3 regions of the Pseudocitrobacter sp. 2023LY-00077 genome follow, and region 3 is predicted to be linked to each of the others. Evidence: predicted binding sites of a transcription regulator. Region 3 holds the regulator's gene; each other region holds the start of a gene.
What was found. Region 3 encodes CRP, which controls carbon source genes, mostly activating them, when cyclic AMP is high. Its sites were predicted from a motif close to ATGTGANNNNNNTCACAT; they were not measured.
Positions count from the first base shown of each region.

Region 1: ACWWFX_RS00890 (YfcZ/YiiS family protein) is a predicted target of CRP. The motif match lies at 1,705-1,722, and genes of this name have one in related genera.
Region 2: hpt (hypoxanthine phosphoribosyltransferase) is a predicted target of CRP. The motif match lies at 1,651-1,668, and genes of this name have one in related genera.

Region 1 is NZ_JBSPEI010000001.1:178,577-181,857, reverse strand. Features, by position in the region: gene fadI (acetyl-CoA C-acyltransferase FadI) at 1-1,152, opposite strand, end outside; gene ACWWFX_RS00890 (YfcZ/YiiS family protein) at 1,315-1,599, opposite strand; gene fadL (long-chain fatty acid transporter FadL) at 1,972-3,281, shown strand, end outside.
Region 2 is NZ_JBSPEI010000010.1:152,035-155,315, reverse strand. Features, by position in the region: gene ACWWFX_RS14540 (ABC transporter ATP-binding protein) at 1-125, opposite strand, end outside; gene can (carbonate dehydratase) at 231-893, shown strand; gene hpt (hypoxanthine phosphoribosyltransferase) at 986-1,522, opposite strand; gene ACWWFX_RS14525 (glucose/quinate/shikimate family membrane-bound PQQ-dependent dehydrogenase) at 1,728-3,281, shown strand, end outside.
Region 3 is NZ_JBSPEI010000003.1:22,020-25,300, reverse strand. Features, by position in the region: gene ACWWFX_RS04565 (YccS/YhfK family putative transporter) at 1-1,109, opposite strand, end outside; gene crp (cAMP-activated global transcriptional regulator CRP) at 1,158-1,790, opposite strand; gene ACWWFX_RS04555 (OsmC family protein) at 2,093-2,497, shown strand; gene ACWWFX_RS04550 (phosphoribulokinase) at 2,629-3,281, opposite strand, start outside.

The DNA.
Region 1 (3,281 bases), on a different contig from region 3:
CAGAACGTTGAATTTGCTTTCGTCAATCTCACCGGTGGCCTGAGCACGCCCCAGCACGTCGCGGGCAAACCGATCGCTTGCGAGGCACTGAATATTCGCCAGCGTTTGTGCGGCAAACGCTTCATGCATATCAAACAACGTTAAATCTGCGAGGGTGAGGCCCGCACGATCGAGCGCCAGCGGCGTGGCCCATGCCGGGCCGAGCAGCATATCCTGCTGCACCTCAATGGCGGTAAACGCGTAGCTGCGCAGATAGCCCAGCGGCGTTAAGCCCAGCTCGCGGGCACGCGATTCGGTCATTAATATCACCGCCGCCGCGCCATCGGTCAGCGGCGTACTGTTGGCCGCCGTAACAGAACCATGTTTACGGTCGAATGCCGGGCGCAGTTTGGCGTAATCCGCCAGCGTCGAGGTGCCGCGTATGTTGTTGTCCTGCTCCAGCGGGTCGCGGAACGGCGGCGCGTAGGCCGTCATTACTTCATCCGCCAGTTTGCCTTCCGCCCACGCCTGTGCTGCCAGTTGATGCGAGCGATGTGCCAGCGCATCCTGCTGTTCACGCGTGATGTGGTACGTCTTCGCCATCTGTTCAGCCGTATCGCCCATCCGCAGGCCGGTAGAATACTCCGCAACCGCCGGGGGGACCGGCATCAGGTCGCGCAGCTTAAGGCGGGAAAAGAGTTTCAGACGCTGCCCAAGCGTACGCGCTTTATTGGCATCCACCAGCGTTCGCGCCAGCTTTTTGCTGACGCCAATCGGCAGCACGGAAGAGGAATCCGCCCCGCCCGCAATACCCGCGCGAATAGTCCCTGCCATCAGGCTTTCGGCCACGTTGGCGACCGCCTGAAAACTGGTAGCGCAGGCGCGACTAACGCTGTAGGCATCCGTATGCACGTTCATCCCCGTACCGAGGACAATTTCGCGGGCAATGTTTGGCGCTTCTGGCATCTGAACAACCTGGCCGAAGACCAGTTGTTCGATCATTTCAGGGGGAATTTCGCTACGCGCCAGCATTTCGCCCACGACCATTTTGCCGAGGTCAATCGCCGGTACGCCGTGAAAGGCGGTGGCCTGACGGGCAAATGGGGTACGTAAACCACTGACAATGGCAATGCGATCGCCCTGACGGGTGATAAGCGGTAATGCCTGACTCATAAAACTCCCCTGTTAAAAGATAAAACCAAAGTGGTCGGACCTGATAACAGTCTTAACTAATTTTTTACATTAAGCCAATCGGAGAGAGAGAAAAATGGGAGCTAAAACACACTGGAGGGGGAAAAGAAAACGCCCCTGCATCGCAGAGGCGTTTGGGAAGGATTAACGCAGACCCAGCTGGAAGATCAGCGTTTCTGCTTCGCAGGCAAAAACAAAATCGATATCCATCTGTACGCCGCCCTCAACGTCTTTGAAGACCGGGGTGATGACGCACGGATCGGATTCAACGCCACGCGCGCGTTCAGTCAGCGCAGCGAGGGTTTCTTCAGCTTCAGCGCGAGTTGCAAAAACGCGGCTATAGGAGGCTGTGCAATCGGAGTTGTCCATGATGGTACCAACATCCATACAGCAGCAAACCGGGGTTTCATCAGCACTGCATTTACTCATTGTAGATTTCCTCTGTATATGCACGCGAAGGTGCCAGATAAACGATGCCGTTATTTTACGCTCCCCGGAAAGCTCCCTCCAGTTGTTAATTATGCCAATTGAGATAAGTGACCGAAATCACACTTAAAAATGATCTAAAACAAAAATCACCCAAACAGATGAAGCTCGACCTCACCAAATTTGCTAACCAGATCCCGTTTCGGTGATCATCTGCGTAAAATCTGAGAAACAATATTGCAACATCACATCTGGTCAGACCTATACTCTCGTCACTGGTCTGATTTCTCTGACGTAGTCCAGCCCCTACACTTCGCGCTTCTGTTACTACATGTAACATTTTTTGTATAAAAATAACTCAATGAGGTTATGGTCATGAGCCAGAAAACCCGGTTTACAAAGTCTGCTCTCGCAGTCGCAGTGGCACTCGTTTCTACCCACGCCTGGTCTGCAGGCTTCCAGCTTAATGAGTTTTCTTCCTCTGGTCTGGGCCGCGCCTATTCCGGTGAAGGTGCCATCGCTGACGATGCAGGCAACGCCAGCCGTAACCCCGCGCTGATTATGATGTTTGATCGCCCGACGTTTTCTGCCGGTGCGGTTTATATTGACCCGGATGTAAACGTTTCAGGCCGTTCGCCAACCGGCAACAGTCTGAAAGCGGATAACATTGCGCCTACCGCATGGGTGCCAAACGTTCACTTCGTGATGCCTATCAACGATCAGTTCGGTTGGGGGGCTTCCGTGACCTCTAACTATGGTCTGGCAACCGAGTTTAACGACACCTACGCCGCTGGCGCGTACGGCGGTACAACCGACCTGCAAACCGTGAACCTGAATCTGAGCGGCGCATACCGCCTCAGCAGTCAGTGGAGCTTCGGGGCCGGTGTTAACGCTGTTTATGCCCGTGCAAAGATCGACCGCTATGCGGGTGATTTAGGTCAGATCGTTGCAGGCTCTGGCGTGCTTCCTCCGGCTCTGGCAGGCCAGGTAGGCCAGATCCCGGCGGATACTAAAATCGCGCACCTGAAAGGTGACGAATGGGGCTTTGGCTGGAACGCCGGTATTCTGTTTGAACTGGATAAGAATAACCGTTACGGCTTCACCTATCGTTCTGAAGTGAAAATCGACTTTGATGGCGATTATAAGAGCGACCTGCCGTCCGCATATAACCAAATCCTCGGTAATTTCGGCCTTCCGGCAGGCACCAATGGCAGCACCACCAACGGTTCTCTGACGCTGAATCTGCCAGAAATGTGGGAAATCTCCGGTTACAACCGTGTGGCTCCGCAGTGGGCTATCCACTATAGCGCAACCTACACCAGCTGGAGCCAGTTCGAAGAACTGAAAGCAACCAACAGCAGCGGCACGCTGTTCCAGAAAGACGAGAACTTTAAAGATGCATGGCGCCTGGCGCTGGGTACCACCTATTACTATGACGATAACTGGACCTTCCGTACCGGTATCGCCTTCGATGATAGCCCGGTTCCGTCTAACTATCGTTCAATCTCTATTCCGGATCAGGACCGCCTGTGGCTGAGCGCCGGTACGACCTATGCGCTTAATGAAGATGCGTCTGTTGATGTGGGCGTATCCTACATGCACGGACAGAGCGTTAAATTCCAGGAAGGCCCGTACACCTTTAAATCTGAAGGTAAAGCCTGGCTGTTCGGTACCAACTTCAACTA
Region 2 (3,281 bases), on a different contig from region 3:
GCACCGTTCGGCCCGAGCAGCGCGTAGAAGTCTCCGGCTTCCACTTGCAGGTCGATTCCGCGCAGTGCCTGGACGCCCCCAGGATAGGTTTTTTTAAGCTGTTTTAGTTCCAGTGCAATGGTCATTGAATATCTCTTTTGAATTCTTGCGTTCAATGTATGGTTTTAAAAAAAGTCGAGTTGACCTATATTAGCGCAACGCACTTACTTGGTTACAGGTCGTTAACCTCCATGAAAGACATAGATACACTCATCAGCAACAATGAACTATGGTCAAAAATGCTGGTGGAAGAGGACCCCGGATTTTTCGAGAAACTGGCACAAGCGCAGAAACCGCGCTTTCTATGGATTGGATGTTCCGACAGCCGCGTTCCCGCCGAACGTTTAACCGGCCTTGAGCCGGGCGAATTATTTGTTCACCGAAATGTTGCCAACCTGGTCATTCACACCGATTTGAACTGTCTCTCCGTGGTTCAGTACGCGGTGGATGTGCTGGAAGTTGAGCACATCATCATTTGCGGCCACTACGGCTGCGGCGGTGTTCAGGCAGCCGTTGAAAACCCAGAGCTGGGTCTTATCAACAACTGGTTACTGCACATTCGCGATATCTGGTTCAAACACAGTTCACTGTTAGGCGAAATGCCGCAGGAGCGCCGTCTGGACACGCTTTGCGAACTGAACGTCATGGAACAGGTGTATAACCTGGGTCACTCTACCATTATGCAGTCAGCGTGGAAACGTGGGCAGAAAGTGACGGTTCACGGCTGGGCCTACGGTATTCACGACGGCCTGCTGCGCGATCTCGATGTGACGGCAACCAACCGCGAAACCCTGGAGCAGCGCTATCGCCACGGGATTTCCAACCTCAAGCTGAAACACGCTAATCACAAGTAATACCTGTTAAAAAGCCGGGCGGCGGCATCGCCTCACCCGGCTCAGGACAGGTAGGTCGGATAAGCGAAGCGCCATCCGACACCAAACGTCAATTACTCGTCCAGCAGGACCACTTTTCCGACATACGGCAGATGGCGATAACGCTGTGCGTAATCGATGCCATAACCCACCACAAACTCATCTTCAATGGCAAAGCCCACGTACTCAACCGGCACGTTCACTTCGCGGCGGGACGGTTTATCCAGCAGCGTACAGATTGCCAGTGATTTCGGCCCACGCAGGCTGAGAATTTCGCGTACTTTCGACAGCGTGTTCCCGGAGTCGATAATGTCTTCCACGATTAAAACATCTTTACCGCGAATGTCTTCATCCAGGTCTTTGAGGATCTTCACGTCACGGGTGGTGGACATACCGCTGCCGTAGCTGGAAGCCGTCATAAAATCGACTTCGTGGGAGACATGCACTTCACGGCACAGGTCAGCCATGAACATAAATGAGCCGCGCAGCAAACCCACTAACACCATTTCACTGCCACTGTCTTTATAGTGCTCAGTAATCTGACGGCCCAATTCAGCGATACGCGCTTTGATCTCCGCTTCCGGGATCATCACTTCCACAGTATGTTTCATAAAACTAACCATATGATTTTAGAGGTAAATCTATCGACATCCCGGCGCTACGCCCAGACGTCGTTCGGCAAGCGCGTCAGTATACCAGCAAATCGATTTCTCCGCTGAATTGGATAATAAAGCAAATTTTGTGATACCCGTCACACTTGTTAAATCCTATAATCTATTGAAAGCAATAATTAACAAACTGACGCGAGTATTCTCTATGGCAGAAACAAATTCACAACAACCACGGTTACTCGTGGTGCTCACGGCCATTTTTGCGGCTATCTGTGGGCTCTATCTTCTCATCGGAGGAGGCTGGCTGGTCGCCATTGGCGGCTCCTGGTACTACCCTATTGCAGGTCTGGTGATGCTGGCCGTTGCAGCGATGCTGTGGCGCGGCAAGCGTGCGGCGCTTTGGTTATATGCGGCTTTCCTGCTGGCGACCATGATTTGGGGCGTTTGGGAAGTCGGCTTTGACTTCTGGGCGCTGACTCCGCGCAGCGATATTCTGGTCTTCTTCGGTATCTGGCTGATTCTGCCCTTTGTCTGGCGTCGCCTGATTATCCCTTCCGGCGGAGCCGTTGCCGCGCTGGTTGTCGCGCTGCTGATTAGCGGCGGCATCCTGACCTGGGCTGGCTTCAATGACCCGCAGGAAGTCAATGGCACGCTGAGTGCTGATGCGACCCCAGCCGAACCGATTTCCACCGTGGCGGATCAAGACTGGCCTGCCTATGGTCGTAATCAGGAAGGCCAGCGTTTCTCCCCCCTCAAGCAGATCAACGCCGAGAACGTTCACAAGTTAAAAGAAGCCTGGGTTTTCCGCACGGGTGACCTGAAGCGCGAGGACGATCCGGGTGAGCTGACCAACGAAGTGACGCCGATTAAAGTCGGCAACATGCTTTATCTCTGTACCGCCCACCAGCGTCTGTTCGCGCTTGATGCGGCCACCGGGAAAGAGAAGTGGCATTTCGACCCACAACTGAATTCCAATTCCAGCTTCCAGCACGTCACCTGCCGTGGTGTTTCATACCACGAAGCGCGCGCTGAAACAGCGAGCCCGGAAGTGGTAGCCGACTGTCCACGTCGTATCATTCTGCCTGTGAATGATGGTCGTCTGTTTGCGGTCAACGCTGAAACCGGCAAGCTGTGCGAAACCTTTGCCAACAAAGGTATCCTCAACCTGCAAACCAACATGCCGGATACCACGCCAGGCCTGTATGAACCCACCTCTCCACCGATTATCACCGATAAAACTATCGTGATTGCCGGTTCGGTGACCGATAACTTCTCAACCCGTGAAACCTCTGGCGTTATTCGTGGCTTCGACGTGAACACCGGTAAGCTGCTGTGGGCGTTTGATCCAGGCGCGAAAGATCCGAACGCTATTCCGTCGGATGAACACACCTTCACGTTCAACTCACCCAACTCCTGGGCCCCGGCGGCCTATGACGCGAAGCTGGATCTGGTCTACCTGCCGATGGGCGTGACCACCCCGGATATCTGGGGCGGCAACCGTACGCCGGAACAGGAACGCTACGCCAGCTCCATCGTGGCGCTGAACGCCACTACCGGCAAACTGGTGTGGAGCTACCAGACCGTTCACCACGATCTGTGGGATATGGATATGCCGTCCCAGCCGACGCTGGCGGATATCACGGTGAAAGGCGAGAAAGTACCGGTGATTTACGCACCGGCAAAAACCGGCAACATCTTTGTCCTCGATCGCCGTAACGGCGAACTGGTTGTTCCGGCCCCGGAAAAACCAGTTCCGCAG
Region 3 (3,281 bases):
AAACGTGCGGCATTACGCAGCGCGGGCGATTTCAGCGACAGATAGCTTTTCAGCGCCGGGAACAGCGGCAGACGGCGCTCTTTATCAGCCATCAGATTACGCGGATAAAGCGGACGCTGCGAACGCAACACTTTGGCGATGCGGCTGAAGTGCCAGGCGCAGAATTGCCCAACCGGGTTATCGGGATGCTGGCGGGCAATTTTCTCCAGCGCGCCAATTTGCTTATCCATGTTGAAGCGCGTCGGGAAGCGGTGATAGAGAATATCATCGGCCATGACCCGCAGGCGCGCGGCGACGGTTTGCGCGTTCCAGCGAATCACCGCTTCGGCGTGGCTGCGCTCGACCAGTTTTTGCACCTCTTCCGGCTGGTGCAGACTCACCGAAATGTGCTCCTGCAAATCCAGCCCCATCTGGAAGGCGCGCAGCAGGCGCTTGTAATCATTGTGCTGATTGGCCGCCAGCATGTGCATCTGCTGATAGCACTGGGAAATCAGATCGACCACTTTCTGCTGACGATTAAGCAACGGCGGCAGGGCGGTATTGGGGTCGGTATGTTGCGTCAGCAGGCTATATTTGGCTTCGCAGTACTCCGCCAGTTGGCGGTAAAGCAGGCTTAACGACTCGCGTAGCGGTTGTTCACGCCACAGCCAGAACCAAAACCAGTTGAACAACCCGTACCACAGCGTGCCGAGCGCGTAGATCAGTAACGGTTCCCAGATAGGCATATTGCCCGCCAGGCTCAGGGTAAAAATCGCGGCAATTAGCGAGGCCGGAAGTAATCGCCCGTGCAGGGCGCTGATTTCGGCGGTAACGCCCAGCACCATCGCCAGACCGGTGAGAATAAACGGCAGCGGGATATCATCGGCCAACAGCAGTTGCACAATCAGGCTGCAACCGGCGAACAGCGACCCACCGATAATCAGGCGTTTGAAGAAACGTTTATGGGGAGTATCCAACCCGGCGATGTTGCAGCAGGCAGGCACTAAAGAGAACAGTAAGCCGTGTTGAAGCTGGCCAAGAATCAGGCCGACGGCGACCGGCAAACATAACACCAGCGTTTGCCGCAGTGCATAGTTGACTTCCGGATGGTAAATCAGCCTGCGCCACATACGAGACAAAAACGGCGTATTGCGCGAACAATACGCCGTCAGACGGGATTAACGCGTGCCGTAAACGACGATCGTTTTACCGTGTGCGGAGATCAGGTTCTGATCTTCCAGCATCTTCAGGATACGACCCACGGTTTCACGAGAGCAGCCGACGATCTGACCGATTTCCTGACGGGTGATTTTGATCTGCATACCGTCCGGGTGGGTCATAGCATCCGGCTGTTTTGCCAGATTCAGCAGCGTCTGCGCGATACGACCGGTAACGTCGAGGAACGCCAGGTTGCCCACTTTCTCAGAGGTGACCTGCAGACGGCGCGCCATCTGAGACGAGAGACGCATCAGGATATCCGGGTTAACCTGGATGAGCTGACGGAATTTCTTATAGGAGATTTCAGCCACTTCACAGGCGGTTTTCGCCCGAACCCAGGCGCTACGTTCCTGGCCTTCTTCAAACAGGCCCAGTTCACCGATGAAATCGCCCTGGTTGAGGTAGGAAAGGATCATCTCTTTGCCTTCCTCATCCTTGATGAGTACTGCCACGGAGCCTTTAACGATGTAGTACAGCGTTTCCGCTTTTTCACCCTGGTGAATCAGCGTGCTCTTCGATGGGTACTTATGAATGTGGCAATGAGACAAGAACCATTCGAGAGTCGGGTCTGTTTGCGGTTTGCCAAGCACCATGCGCGGTTATCCTCTGTTATAAGCTATCGCCAGCGGCATAAATCAGGCAGCCACTGGTTGAAATAATATCCTTCCCTCTACCTGGGAAGTTGGTCGTCAAAGATTGTCGCGACCAGTATGTGATGTCCTCTGCATACATGCAGTACGTTTATGTATCTCTGTAGCATCCCGACTGTTTTAGCATAGCTTTTGCCGTGTGTCTCCTGGTGTCTCGCTTCAGCATGACCCAGGTCTACTTCCGTTGCGAGATTTGTTATGTGCGCGTAATCTGACAATAAATTTGCAACTCTGGAGTGACAATTATGCAAGCGCGTGTGAAATGGGTTGAAGGGTTAACCTTCCTGGGTGAGTCGGCTTCCGGGCACCAGATTTTGATGGATGGCAACTCAGGTGATAAAGCGCCAAGCCCGATGGAAATCGTGCTGATGGCAGCGGGCGGCTGTAGCGCTATCGACGTGGTGTCTATTCTGCAAAAGGGCCGTTACGACGTGACCGATTGTGAAGTTAAACTGACGTCTGAACGCCGCGAAGAAGCGCCACGTCTGTTCACGCACATTAATCTGCACTTCATTGTGACCGGCAAAGAGCTGAAAGATGCGGCGGTGTCCCGTGCGGTGGATTTGTCCGCTGAGAAATATTGTTCAGTGGCGCTGATGCTGGGCAAAGCGGTGAACATTACCCATTCTTATGAGGTGGTGGAGGGGTAAGTTGAGACACCCCTCACCCTAACCCTCTCCCGCAGGGAGAGGGGACTGACCGTGCGGTGTTCAGGTTCTGCGCTGATTTTCTCCCTCTCCCTGCGGGAGAGGGCCGGGGTGAGGGGCCCAGCCTGCACCCTTCACCCAATCTTCTTCCCTTCCATCAACCGCTGCACCAGCGGCGTCATGATCAATTCCATCGCCAGCCCCATCTTGCCGCCGGGCACTACCAGCGTATTCATATGCGAGATAAACGAGCCCTGCAACATCGCCAGCAGCCACGGGAAATCGATATTATCGAGATTGCGGAAGTGGATCACCACAAAGCTCTCATCCAGCGACGGAATGCCTTTGGCGGCGAAGGGATCGGAGGTATCGACCGTTGGCACACGCTGGAAGTTGAGATGCGTGCGCGAGAACTGCGGGGTGATGTAGTTGATGTAATCTTCCATCGAACGGACCACGGAATCCATCACCGCCTCGCGGGAGTGACCCCGCTCGCTGGTGTCGCGGATCATCTTCTGGATCCACTCCAGGTTTACGATTGGCACCACACCCACCAGTAAATCGACATGCTTTGCCACATCATGATGCGGCGTGACCACGCCGCCGTGCAGCCCTTCATAGAACAGCACGTCGGTCGGCTCAGGCAGCGGTTGCCACGGGGTAAAGGTTCCCGGCACCTGATTCCACGGCACGGCTTCATCATAGGTATGCAGATATTTTCGCGACTGTCCGGTGCCGCTGTGCCCGTACTCGCGGAACGTTTGTTCCAGCAGGCTGAAGTCGTTGG